4 regions of the Paenibacillus sp. Dod16 genome follow, and region 2 is predicted to be linked to each of the others. Evidence: riboswitches for the same ligand, from Rfam matches in the RefSeq annotation. Region 2 holds a riboswitch; each other region holds the start of a gene.
The links. A riboswitch is a leader RNA that binds a small molecule or an ion and turns the genes downstream of it on or off. The one in region 2 is predicted to bind cyclic di-AMP.
Positions count from the first base shown of each region.

Region 1: linked by a shared signal. The riboswitch ahead of ACPV3A_RS28400 (universal stress protein) and the one ahead of ACPV3A_RS19020 (TrkH family potassium uptake protein) in region 2 are both predicted to bind cyclic di-AMP.
Region 3: linked by a shared signal. The riboswitch ahead of ACPV3A_RS21355 (C40 family peptidase) and the one ahead of ACPV3A_RS19020 (TrkH family potassium uptake protein) in region 2 are both predicted to bind cyclic di-AMP.
Region 4: linked by a shared signal. The riboswitch ahead of ACPV3A_RS21545 (C40 family peptidase) and the one ahead of ACPV3A_RS19020 (TrkH family potassium uptake protein) in region 2 are both predicted to bind cyclic di-AMP.

Region 1 covers NZ_JBNDYG010000043.1:139,092-142,266, reverse strand. Annotated here, with positions in the region: gene ACPV3A_RS28405 (TrkH family potassium uptake protein) at 1-1,116, opposite strand, end outside; gene ACPV3A_RS28400 (universal stress protein) at 1,318-1,851, opposite strand; cyclic di-AMP (ydaO/yuaA leader) riboswitch at 1,984-2,135, opposite strand; gene ACPV3A_RS28395 (TrkH family potassium uptake protein) at 2,316-3,175, shown strand, end outside.
Region 2 covers NZ_JBNDYG010000027.1:35,220-38,394, reverse strand. Annotated here, with positions in the region: gene ACPV3A_RS19025 (CPBP family intramembrane glutamic endopeptidase) at 1-1,188, opposite strand, end outside; cyclic di-AMP (ydaO/yuaA leader) riboswitch at 1,480-1,624, shown strand; gene ACPV3A_RS19020 (TrkH family potassium uptake protein) at 1,690-3,030, shown strand; gene ACPV3A_RS19015 (potassium channel family protein) at 3,047-3,175, shown strand, end outside.
Region 3 covers NZ_JBNDYG010000030.1:16,964-20,138, forward strand. Annotated here, with positions in the region: gene ACPV3A_RS21350 (flavin-containing monooxygenase) at 37-1,074, opposite strand; gene ACPV3A_RS21355 (C40 family peptidase) at 1,338-1,814, opposite strand; cyclic di-AMP (ydaO/yuaA leader) riboswitch at 1,818-1,951, opposite strand; gene lgt (prolipoprotein diacylglyceryl transferase) at 2,204-3,109, opposite strand.
Region 4 covers NZ_JBNDYG010000030.1:55,890-59,064, reverse strand. Annotated here, with positions in the region: gene ACPV3A_RS21555 (heavy metal translocating P-type ATPase) at 1-813, opposite strand, end outside; gene ACPV3A_RS21550 (four-helix bundle copper-binding protein) at 1,157-1,486, shown strand; cyclic di-AMP (ydaO/yuaA leader) riboswitch at 1,847-1,980, shown strand; gene ACPV3A_RS21545 (C40 family peptidase) at 1,985-2,464, shown strand; gene asnB (asparagine synthase (glutamine-hydrolyzing)) at 2,741-3,175, shown strand, end outside.

The DNA of each region.
Region 1 (3,175 bases), on a different contig from region 2:
CATGACAACAGCTAGGGCACGCATAACCGTTTCTTCGCCTATTTTGCGCTTGAATGCGTGAATTTGCCCACCGCCGCGAAACGTTTGGATCGTTGCCAAGATGAGTACAATCAGTGTATTGATTTTGATTCCACCTCCTGTACCTCCAGAGGCAGCTCCGATAAACATCAGAATAATCATAAGGAACTGGGAAGCGGCTAGCATACTGCTGATGTCAATTGTGTTGAATCCAGAACTTCGAGGTGTCGTACCTTGGAAGAAAGCGGCCAACACACGCTCGCCTCCGCTAAGCTGACCAAAGGTGGACGGATTCCAACTTTCCAACAATAGTATAGTTAGAAAACCGATTCCTGAGAGAATGCCTGTGCCCAGAAGAACAACCTTGGAGTGGAGAGACAGTCTCTTCCATGAACGTTTGCGGAATAGATCCACGACAACAATATAGCCGAGTCCGCCGATGATAAAGAGCATAACAATGGTAATATTAACGATTGGATCGCCGACAAAAGGTGAAAGACTGTCAGACCACAAAGCAAATCCCGCATTATTGAAGGCGGAAACGGAATGAAAAAGCGCATAATAGGCTGCCTGACCCCAACCCCATTCGTAATGCCATCGAATCGTAAGAATGACCGTAGCCAACGCCTCAAATGCGAACGCTATAAGCACCATATACAGCGATAGCTTGACTAAACCTTGAGCTGATGTCGAGTGGGTTGTTTGCTGAATGACAAGACGTTGCTTGAGACCTATTCTTTTCCCCAGTACTATGGCTACCATAACACCGAAAGTCATAAATCCGAGTCCGCCAATCTGGATCAAGATCATAATGATGACTTGCCCAAAGGTCGAATAAACACTCCCGGTATCTACAACCACAAGGCCATTCACACATATAGCCGAGGTGGCGGTAAACAAAGCATTCAATAAACCTACAGATTTTCCGTTTGTAGAAGATAGAGGGAGTGTAAGCAACAAGGTACCCGTCCAGATCAGCACAAAAAACACTACCATGATGAGCTGGGGAGGACTCATATTATTCTTCAACTTGTTTACGAATGAATCGATTTTGTAAAGGGCGGAGCGACGTCTGGTATGGTCATCGTTTTCGATCATGGTCATTCTCCGTAATAGGGATATTTATTTCGATGAGTATAAACTGTTTTCTCACATGTGTCACTCCCGTGTAATATTGATCATGCGCTATTTGGACTGGAAAGAAGAAGGGTCTAACACTTTTCCATTGCTTATCTTCAAATACCTGAATTCACTATTTGTCATTATTTTAAGTAAACCCGTATCGAAATCGGTATTCAATTACTTGAAAAAAAGACCCTCAGCTACAGTTTCGCCTTCAGACTCCCCATTGCTGAGCCTATAATGTTCACCATTTCTGATAACCGTGACTCGTCTTCCCCGTTCATGGGTCTCGGTCATGTGATGTGCCATCCTCTGGACCGCCACAATGTGAAGATCCGTTTCACCTATCCGATTCAGTAGTTCATTAACGAAGGAACCCTGCGTAATTTCCTGCCATCGCGTTTGCCCGGATTGTCCGATGATTAATTGCGTAATATGATGATTTCTGGCTGTCTCCGCAATAATATCTGCAGCTTTACGATCTACGTTCGTTTTTGCGATAAATGTAGCGCCATATTCGTCGCATGTCGTTTGCCATGCGGCCATAAATTTTTCCTGTTCTTGATCAAGCACATCATCTCTTACAGGAATGACGCTCAATACGTACAGGGGGCATTGCAGAAGTTTAGCCAGTTCCCCCCCTCGGCGAATGAGACGTTCCCCATGGGGACCATAATAAACACAAACCATGATTTTTTCGTTATTTGCCATGAATAATTCTGCTCCTTTTCTTTTTCTAAATGTAGATACTCTGCAAACCATTCAGGAAAAAAGCCTGGGAGCAGAGTGTCTGCTTCCAGGCTTTGGACTGTTTAATATGTAACAAGTCAAAGTGGTAAGAGGGTTCTCTCCCAAGGACGCTGACGAGGTTAGCTGCCGGATTCGGGTCTGAGAGTCCCCGTCCTTTCTGTTTAGAAAGAATTCACCCCTGAAGCCGTTAGTACGACCTCGATGGTTCCCCCGCTCCCCAAGAGGGGATTAAGCGATTATTAATTATGAAATTATCGTAATTCATATTATGCTAGTTTGTTCTAAATGTAAACCGAAATACAGCATAATAGCATTGCGAAAATTTGTTTTGCAGTAGCATCAATGCTTTGATAAGGCTAATACTACGCAGTAGTAGGCTGAACGGTTTCGTTTACTGAAAATTAGGACAAGAAGGAGGATATCTGATGTTTCGTAGCAAATCACAGCCCCAAATATCAATAAAGCAATTTCATTTAACATCTTCGCGTCTCATACTTTTAGGCTTTGCTCTCCCGATTGTATTAGGGGCTATCTTGTTGGCACTACCCATATCATCATCAACAGGCACCGGTGTCGGTTGGTTAAACGCATTATTCACTTCGACATCTGCAGTATGTGTTACAGGATTGGTTGTGCTGGATACCGGAACCGATTTCTCCCTCTTTGGCCAAATCGTCATCATGTGCTTGATTCAAGTTGGCGGCCTTGGATTCATGACATTTAGTGTGTTGATAGCCGTAGTCCTGGGTAAGAAAATCGGATTGAAAAACCGCCTTCTCATAAAAGAATCTACAAACTCTTTATCAACACAAGGTGTTGTGAAGTTGTCACTGGGTATTTTTCTCATTGCGTTTATAATTGAACTCATGGGAGCAGCCTTGTTAATCACTCGCTGGAAAGAGGAACTGGGTATGGGGCAAGCGGTATATTACGGTGTGTTTCATTCCATTTCATCTTTTAATAACGCTGGATTTAGTCTTTGGTCCGATAGTTTGAGCCGATACGTTGGTGATCCATTAGTCAATATCGTCATTACTCTGCTTTTTATTATAGGCGGCCTCGGATTTACTGTAGTTTTAGATGTGTGGAAGCATAGGCGGTGGACAAAGCTATCCCTGCATTCCAAGATTGTGTTATCAACTTCCGGCTTCCTTTGTCTCACGGGTTTTTTGGTTATATTCATCATCGAATTGTTCAACACCCATACGTTTGGCTCCTTAACGTGGGCAGAACGGATTTGGGCGGGCTATTTTCAAGGCGTAGTAACTCGTACCGCTGGGTTTAA
Region 2 (3,175 bases):
GCCCAGAAGGACAAAGATAATGGATTGGACCCCAAGCAGGATGAAAGCCCACATGTACCCCAGCTTCATGCTGTCCAGCACATAATGACCGTATCCGGGTTCTTTGGCGCGCGGCCATGGATTAAGCCCGTCTTCTTTGAGCCATAGCCCGCTGCCCCCGACAAGGGCGAAATAGAGCAGTGCGGAGAAGATGAGCGAATAGACCGCATAGAAGATCATCATCCCGAGTATGCCGGTTTGCGACATCCCCTCGGATTTGAAAACGGGAATCAGATTGTACGTATTCAGCATCTGGATGACAAACAGCAGCGCCGATAGGAACAGGCCGCGCTTAAACGACGTGTAGGCTCTGGTCTTCACGCTGTACACAATCGCAAGTATGCCAAGGATGAGGGTGAACAGGCCATACCCTGCGAGCGTCAGCAGCGTGGCATCTTGAGTCTGCTTGTTGACATAGGCGGAATGGGCGGCCGGGACCGAAAAAGATGGCTCATAGGAGCGTAATTTCCCCTGCTCGAAGGTGAAACGGTGCTCTAATCTGGAGTCGCCGATCTTGGAATCGGGGTCCACATACCGGAGCCGGGGTTCCCCTTCCCGCGTGACCAGCTCCAGATGCGACAGGTCATAGCCCGCTCGCTGGAGCCAAGGCTCCGCAAGAGCTTGCTTCTCGGATAATGACATGCCGTCCTCGACGACAAGCAGCATCTGACTTTGCGCATCGCCCTTGTTCAGCTCAATCCGGTCATAGCTGGAGCGGGCGTAATCGTACGAGAAGCCGACGATGCCTGAATTTTGCATGTGCACGTCCACATTGAGGGCATCGCCACCCGGCTTGCTGAAGCGAACGCGGTATACGTCATAGGGATATTTGGCTTCATAGGTTTTGTTGTATTCCGAAAGTCTCTTTTCCTTCGCCAGATATCCGTAAAGTTCCGATTTGGATTGATATGTAACCAGCGTGTCATCCGTTTCCGCAGCCGTAAACTGCAAAAACTCTTGAGCAAAGCTTGAAGCTGCTTGCCGAGCCTGCTCCTTGGATATGATATTCGGAGATGCCATCTCGGTAGAATCCGAATTCGTCGACGGAAACACCTGAAATAATAGGAACAGAATCAGGCCGACTGCGGCAGGCGCGATGAGCTGCTTCAGATTGGGCTTCAGCTTCAAGGGCTCTCTTGCACGATTCATGAAATTCCTCCTCTAAGAAAGTTGATACTCCCACTGGTATTCGATATGCCTGATTAAGAACGCATAGAGTCAATATAACATAGTTATGAAAGTCATAAGCAGCTTATCCCAATATCCGGAATAATGAAACAAATCGATGAAAATGAATGAAAGGTTTCGAAAACGTTAGAGAACCCTATGCTTGTATTCTTGAATATGCCCAATTCGCGCTCTTTTAAAGATTTTTTGGGTGAAAAACGGCATTGGGTTACGTACCGGATTGCGTTATAATCACATCATGCTTCAAGGAACCGAATATTCCAGCCGAATTTCGTACTGAAAATGGGGGAACCATGTAATTGGGGTGAATTTCATTATTCCCAGAATAATGAATAGGGCGACCTGTGAAAATGCCCGAATCCGTCAGCTAACCTCGTAGGCTGCAGCACAGGAACCAGACCGTAAAGGGCACTGCGTTTTCCAGTGTCTTTTTTTCTTGATTTTTTTTAAGAAGGTGACCGATTGAACTCTAAATTGAACTGGCTCAGGTTGTCTCCGCCGCAGATTCTCGTGCTTGGTTTCGCGGCTATTATTTTCATCGGGACGGCGCTGTTAATGCTGCCGATATCCACAAGTACAGGTGAACCGCTGGAATTTATCGATGCCTTGTTCACTTCGACATCTGCAACTTGCGTAACGGGTCTGGTTGTGGTGGATACAGGAACGACATTCAGCTCCTTCGGAGAGATCGTGATCATGCTGCTGATTCAGATCGGCGGGCTCGGATTCATGACGATGGCCACTTTGTTTGCCTTGGCTCTCAAAAGGCGCATATCGCTCAAGGATCGCCTCATTCTGCAGGAAGCGATGAATCAGTCCTCGATGGAAGGAATCGTAAGGCTGATTCGCAGAGTGCTCCTGTACTCCCTGATCATCGAGGCCTGCGGTGCCTTGATTTTATCGATCCGCTGGGCATTTGATATGCCGATCGGCCAAGCGATTTATTATGGCGTTTTTCATGCGGTCACGATGTTTAACAACGCCGGTTTCGATTTGTTTGGCGATTTTCGGAGTTTGACCGGGTATGTCTACGATCCTGTAGTCAACGTTGTCGTAATGTTTTTGATTGTCTCAGGCGGCATCGGTTTTATCGTATTATCCGATCTGATTGATTTCCGGAAACAGCGGAGACTTTCCTTGCACTCCAAAGTAGTGCTCACCATGACGGCTACCTTGCTGCTGGTTGGATTTATCGTCATTCTTATTTTTGAATTCACCAATCCGAGGACGCTCGGCTCCCTGAATTGGGGCGGAAAATTCTTCGGCGCATTATTCCAATCCGTAACGCCGCGTACAGCTGGCGCGAATACTATAGATATTACGGGGCTTAGACAGGCCACGCAATTTTTTATCGTTATTCTGATGTTTATCGGAGCATCCCCAGGGTCAACTGGGGGGGGGATCAAAACAACAACCTTCACCATTATGGTGGGGGCGGTCATCGCCATGATGCGCGGGCGTGAAGACATCGTCATGTTCCGTTATCGCCTGGCCCAGGAGCGGGTGCTGAAGGCACTGACCATTGCATTACTGGCACTGCTGCTCGTTCTAACCGTAGCGATGATTCTGTCGACGACAGAGGAAGGGGATTTCCTGGAAATTCTATTCGAAACGACATCCGCCTTCGGTACGGTGGGTCTCTCCATGGGCTTAACGCCCGATTTGACGGTGTTCGGCAAGGTTTTGATCAGCATTACGATGTTTGCAGGGCGATTGGGGCCGTTGACGCTTGCTTATGCACTGGGGCCAAAAAAGGGTAAAGAATTATATCGTCATCCGGAAGGCAAAATGATTATTGGATAAGGAGTACTGGAGAGACATGAAACCAAAGCAATTTGCAATCATCGGTTTGGGACGATTTGGCGCCAGCCTGGCGCTTGAACTGATGGAACAGGGATATGAGGTGCTCGGCATCGACCGCAATGAAGAGGTTGTCGAGGATATGAGC
Region 3 (3,175 bases), on a different contig from region 2:
AGAAAAGTGTCCCGAACTACTACTCCTACCCTATTTTTATTCTCTCAGCAGATGATCAACAATACGCTTAGCATCATATTTCACCCATCCAAGCAGTGCTGACCCTCTTGATGTTTGCCACGGTAATCCAACAAAGTAGAGTCCTTTTACAACGGATACACCTTCCATATGATCGATATGCCCATCTTTAAATGCCGCTTTTATGTCTATCCAGTGATCATCACGTTTAAAACCTGTAGCCCAGATAATGTTGTCGATATGTATAGGAGTTCCTTCGTTCTGAAAATATAACTTTTGATCCACTATCTTTTCCGTCCTTGCATGGAGTTTTATCCTTCCTTGTTGAATGAGCAGCTTCAACTCCTTTCCATAGATCTGTTCTGGCATTGCGTGTAACCATTTACCTAACATACTTTTGCGGTTTGCTGTTAGAAAGCCCACCTTGTCAAAATACCAAAAAATACTCTTGCCGAAAATATGTAACGGTTTATATTGGATCTCACTGCTTGCGGACAAATGCACTTCAAAATCATCTGCCAATTCACTGGAAATTTGGGCCCCGGAGTTTCCTGCACCTACAACACAAACAACCCCTTCTTTAAGTTGGTTCTTATTTCGATATTCAGAAGAATGTAATTGTATAACTGCATCACCAAGCTTGTCATGAAAAGAAGGTACTAGTGGCTTCTGAAAAGGACCGGTGGCTACTATAACTTTTTTTGATCTAAATGTACCCTCCGATGTGGAGACTTCAAAGATTCCATTGTTCATGGTTAATGATGTAACTTGTGTATTACTTTGAATAGGAAGCTCTAAACGATTCGCATAATCTTTCAAATAATCTGCAACCTCATTTTTATGTGGTAAACCCTGAGGATCACCTTGAAAGGGAACACCTGGTAGACTATTATACATTCTTGGCGTAAACAGATGAAGAGAATCATAGCGATCTCTCCAAGAGTCACCAACCTCCTTGTGACCATCAAGGATGAGAAAATCCACAGATTTTTGTTTGAGATAGTAAGCAGCCGCAAGCCCGGCCTGACCTCCACCGATGACTATAACATCTAACATATAAATATCATCCCTCCTTTTAATATTTTTATTTAAAGTATCATATGAGCATTTATTCATCAATAATGAATATCCCAACATTGAGTATCGGCAGAAATGCACATCTTCTAAATAGGCATCAAGTCATTGGTGTTTTGTACATTGAAGTAATAAGCACCAACGTATGTCTAAGAAGGAAACACGATTGCAAGCCCCATAAGGGTAACATTGAATTGAAATCATAAAACAAGCCCTTCATAAATTGAAGGGCTTGTTTTATGATTTCAATTGTAACTTCCGACCATCATCGTGTAACTTTTTTGACTAATGGTTCTTCTTGCAGTTACATATCGTTGTTTATAATAGGATTCTGACAGTTTACTTATCCTTACACCCTTACTACTGGACGAATGTGCAAATTGACCATTGCCAATATAGATTCCAGCATGAGAAATTCCCCTGCCACTCGTATTAAAAAAAACTAAGTCACCCGGTCTCAGATTATCTTTTGAGACTGGAGTCCCCACTTTGGCCTGAGCACTCGATGTACGTGGCAAATCTAAGTTGAATTTATCAAAAATGTACAGAATAAAGCCGGAACAATCGAAACCACTTGAAGTTGTACCTCCCCATTTATAGGGTGTTCCAACGACTTTACTTACTTCAGTAGTCAACTTAGGTTGATTATCTGCAAACGCACTGGCTGTTCCCGAAGATAATATAATGGCAGACCCTAACAACGACAGTAACATTTTCTTCAAGATTTTTTCTCCCTTCGATGCCTACGGAGTTAGCTGAGGGTTCGGTAGAAGGATCCCTATACTCCCATTACTACAAGAATAATTCACCCAAAAATGGTTCCCCCGTTTTCAAAAACGAAATTCGGCATAATTTATGAAATTTTTGTAACCCTACATAATGTAGTCTATTTTTTCGCGATTGTCAATCTTATCTTTAGAATTCTTTTCCTCCTTAAATTAATGTTAATATTTGTTTAAATCCCCGTACCTATTGGACTTATATCAGAACATTAATCGAAAAGAATTCGTATTGAACGCAGAAACAAATAAAACAATATTGTAATACTTTTGCTGAGGTTCGAAATAAATAGCAGTCGAACCAAGTTCGACTGCCTCTTATATTAAATTAATTAAGATCTATTACTGGCGATTGGGTCTTCATATCGCTCATGATGGTTTCTAAACCTTCGGTATGCAATGAGGCAAATGGCAATTAGGATAATAAAGACACTCAATAACTGCGAGACACGAACTGTACCATAACTCATTTCGCCTTCCTGGAACATAAGCCCCATCGGTGACCAAAGTAATTTCATCAAATTTGCAAGCCAGTTAGAGGCAAACCAGGCTAAACTGTCGGTACGCAGTCCTTCGATAAAAAACCGTCCGATGGAATACCAAGTGAAATAAGTCAAAAATAATTCTCCTGAACGTAGAAAAGGCTGGCGTCTCAACCATAAGAGCAACAACAAACCAACCAAATTCCAAATGGACTCATACAGAAAGGTCGGATGATAATAGACACCCTCGATATTCATTTGATCGACAATAAAGTTAGGCAAGTGTAGTGTTGTCCTGAGAAAATCCTCAGATACTGGCCCTCCATGAGCTTCTTGATTTATATAATTTCCCCAACGCCCGATCAATTGTCCTATAATCAAACCCGGAGCACATAGATCTGCAATACGCCAAAAATTATAGCCACGTATATGAAAGAAAAAAATCATAGCAACGATCGCTCCGATTAAAGCTCCGTAAATGGCGATTCCACCGTTCCATATTTTGAAAACGTCCCAAAAGTTATCGCGGTAATCTTCCCACTTGAATATGACATAGTAAGCTCTAGCCCCGACGATAGCCGACGGCACGCCAACTAGCACCATGTCCAAAAAGAACCCTGGATGGATCTGATACCGCTTGCCTTCTTGAATAACAACGATTAGACCAATGAGAGCTGCTACGCTTAAGATAATTCCGTACCAGTATAATTGGATTGGCCCTAATCGAAATGCAATTGGACTAATCGCATCGAACAAACCCTTTCACCTCAATCCCATATCGTTAGTAACCGATAATATTGATTCATAATTAATGATGAAATT
Region 4 (3,175 bases), on a different contig from region 2:
TAATGCTCCTTCACCGTTGACAGCTCCTCCAATGAGTTTATCTCCAGGATTCTTGATGACCGGGACGGATTCCCCCGTAAGCATGGATTCATCGAGTGATGATTGTCCTTTCACAATGATTCCATCTACAGGGATTCGCTCTCCTGGTTTAATTAAAATCGTTTGCTCTGGGCTTAATTCTGACACGCTTACCTCTTTGATATCTCCATTTTCCATAATAAGATGTGCTTCAGAAGGGATTAGTTTGACCAGTTCTTCTAGGGCATTAGATGCACCTAAAATAGACTTCATTTCTAGCCAGTGACCTAGCAGCATAATGACAATAAGGGTTGCCAGTTCCCAAAAGAAGTCTACATCCGTCAATCCTATGACAATTAATGAACTATATACGTAAGCAACAACGATAGCAAGTGATATTAACGTCATCATGCCAGGGCTCTTTTGATTTAGTTCTCGATATGCACCAACTAGAAAAGGCTTACCTCCATAAAAGAAGACAAATGTGGAGAGTAGAAACAGTAAAACGGTGTCATATGGAAACCGCCAATGTACCCCAATGAACATCTGAATCATTGGCGAAAGAGCCATGATTGGAATTGTAATAATTAAACAAATATAAAAGCGTTTTTTAAAGTCATCTACATGATGACCGGCATGTTTATCCCCGCCGCTATGTTGGTGCCCGGTACTATGATGTGATCCGGAATGGTCATGGTCGTGTTTCATCCCTTGATGCTGCTGCTCACTTTCGTGTTTGGGCATATGATTGTTCGTGAATTGATGTTTCACGCTCTTTTTGGAGTTTTTATACATTGAATTCACCTCTTCATAAGATTATTTAGTCTAATGCCGTAATAAGAAAAGATTGTTAGGACTACATCACGTAGTATTGTTACCCATTAATACTAATTTAAACCTAAAAGAGTAAAGTAATCACGGATTCAAAGCTCAGTCTTCATGTACAATCATCATTTTCAAATTTGTCCAGTTTCCTCACAAAATCTACATAACTTCGGGTTATATAATAGTCAACCTAACAATAGGTTACAAATCGTATGTAAAGCGAGGTGATTACATTATTTGATTTTTTGAATCAAATAAAAAGTGTTGTGCATCCTAAATTCTTGAATCGTAAATTCGAAAGGAGATATTGACTATGTCACATGAACAATACCAAAAGTGTATCGAGGAATGCATACGTTGTATGATGGTATGTAATCATTGTTACAACGCTTGTCTTGATGAAGAGAATGTAGCTATGATGACAAAATGTATTCGTTTGGATCGACAATGTGCTGATATTTGTGCTTTTGCTGCGCATGCAATGTCAACGAACAGTGTTTATGCGCGTGAGATCTGTAGTATCTGTGCCGACGTTTGTGAAGAATGTGGCACAGAATGTAAAATGCATGATGTAAAACACTGTCAAGAATGTGCAGAAGCTTGTTTTAGATGTGCAGAGGCTTGTAGAGCAATGGCAGCGTAGAACAGACTCAATAATCAATAACCCTCCTTGTGAGAAAGGAGGGTTTATTGATTATAAGTTATAACTAAAATTATATATAAATTGGAGATAGCTGTTAGAGCAGATCAACGTCTGCTGGAACAGTTTTTTCTGCTTATGCTGAAAAAGAAGTGGTTACAAAAATGTATTTAATAATTAACTTAGAAGAAGTCGGTGTTCATATAAGAATAATACAATAAGAGCGGAACTTCTCCTTATATTTGTACTTTATAGGGTGAATTTGAACGAAACTCGACTTTTAATAAAAAAAATGATGGATTTAGAGGATGGGATTGACAACATACACGAAAATGTACTACATTATGTAGGGTTACAAAAAATTAATTTTTAATGCCGAGTTTCATTTTTGAAAACGGGGGAACCATTCCGGGTGAATTATTCTTGATTGAAAAGGAATAAAGGGCGCCTTCTACCGAACCCTTAGCTAACTCCGTAGGCATCCGAAGGGAGAGCATGTGTTTGAAGAAATTCATGATTTCATTAATAGGGTCTGCAGTTATTTTGTCAGCTGGTGCGACTAATGCGTTTGCTGATGATCAATCCAAATTGCGTACAGAAGTAAGTCAAGTTGTTGGTACACCTTACAAGTGGGGGGGAACTTCTGTATCGAGTGGATTTGATTGTTCTGGTTTTATTTTGTATATCTTTGATAAGTTTAATTTGGAGCTGCCACGGACATCAAATGCTCAGGCAAAAACAGGTACCCCAGTTGCAAAGAAAAATCTCAAACCTGGAGATTTGGTCTTCTTTAATACAAGTGGTGCTGGTATATCTCATGCAGGGATTTATATCGGTAATGGGCAATTTGCTCATTCTTCCAGTAGTAAAGGAGTAAGGATTAGTAATTTATCGGAATCATACTATAAGGATCGATACGTTACAGCAAGACGTACAATCTCTAAACAAAGTTATACAAAAATGGTTAGTGGATTGCACTAGTACTTATTTGTAATTAGACAAGCCCTGGTAAAAACCACGGGTTTGTTTTTTTGTATCGCAGGTGAATTAAATCTTGTTAAGAATTTAATCTAACATAATTCATTAATCTTCAATGGAAATACCATAAAATGAAAAATTGACTAGTTAAATTAAATAAACTACAATTCGTAGTATATAATATATTATTGATTTCTTGATGTTTTTAAACAAGGATCAATTTTTTTATCAAAAACACTACACTGCGTAGTTAATAATCCGGAAGGGAAGACTTTTTCTATGTGTGGGATTACAGGGCTTTTGATGTTTGAAAACAATTCGCTGCCAACGACGGTAGCAATTAGAAAAATGACCGATGCAATCAAACATCGTGGTCCCGATCAAACGGGCATTAGGGTGGTAGATCGGATTGCTTTAGGATTTACCCGTTTGTCGATCCTTGATTTGGAACACGGCAGCCAGCCTATTTCCAACGAAGATCAGAGCCTTTGGCTAGTTTTTAACGGTGAGATTTATAATTATCAATCATTAAAAAGAGAACTTGAAGACCTTGGTCATACGTTTAAAACGAACACAGATTCTGAAGTCATCATACATTTATATGAGGAGTATCAGGAACATTGTTTAGAAAAACTGCGTGGAATGTTTGGATTTGCAATATGGGATCGGAGGAAAAAACAATTATTTGCTGCTCGTGATCATTTCGGAATAAAA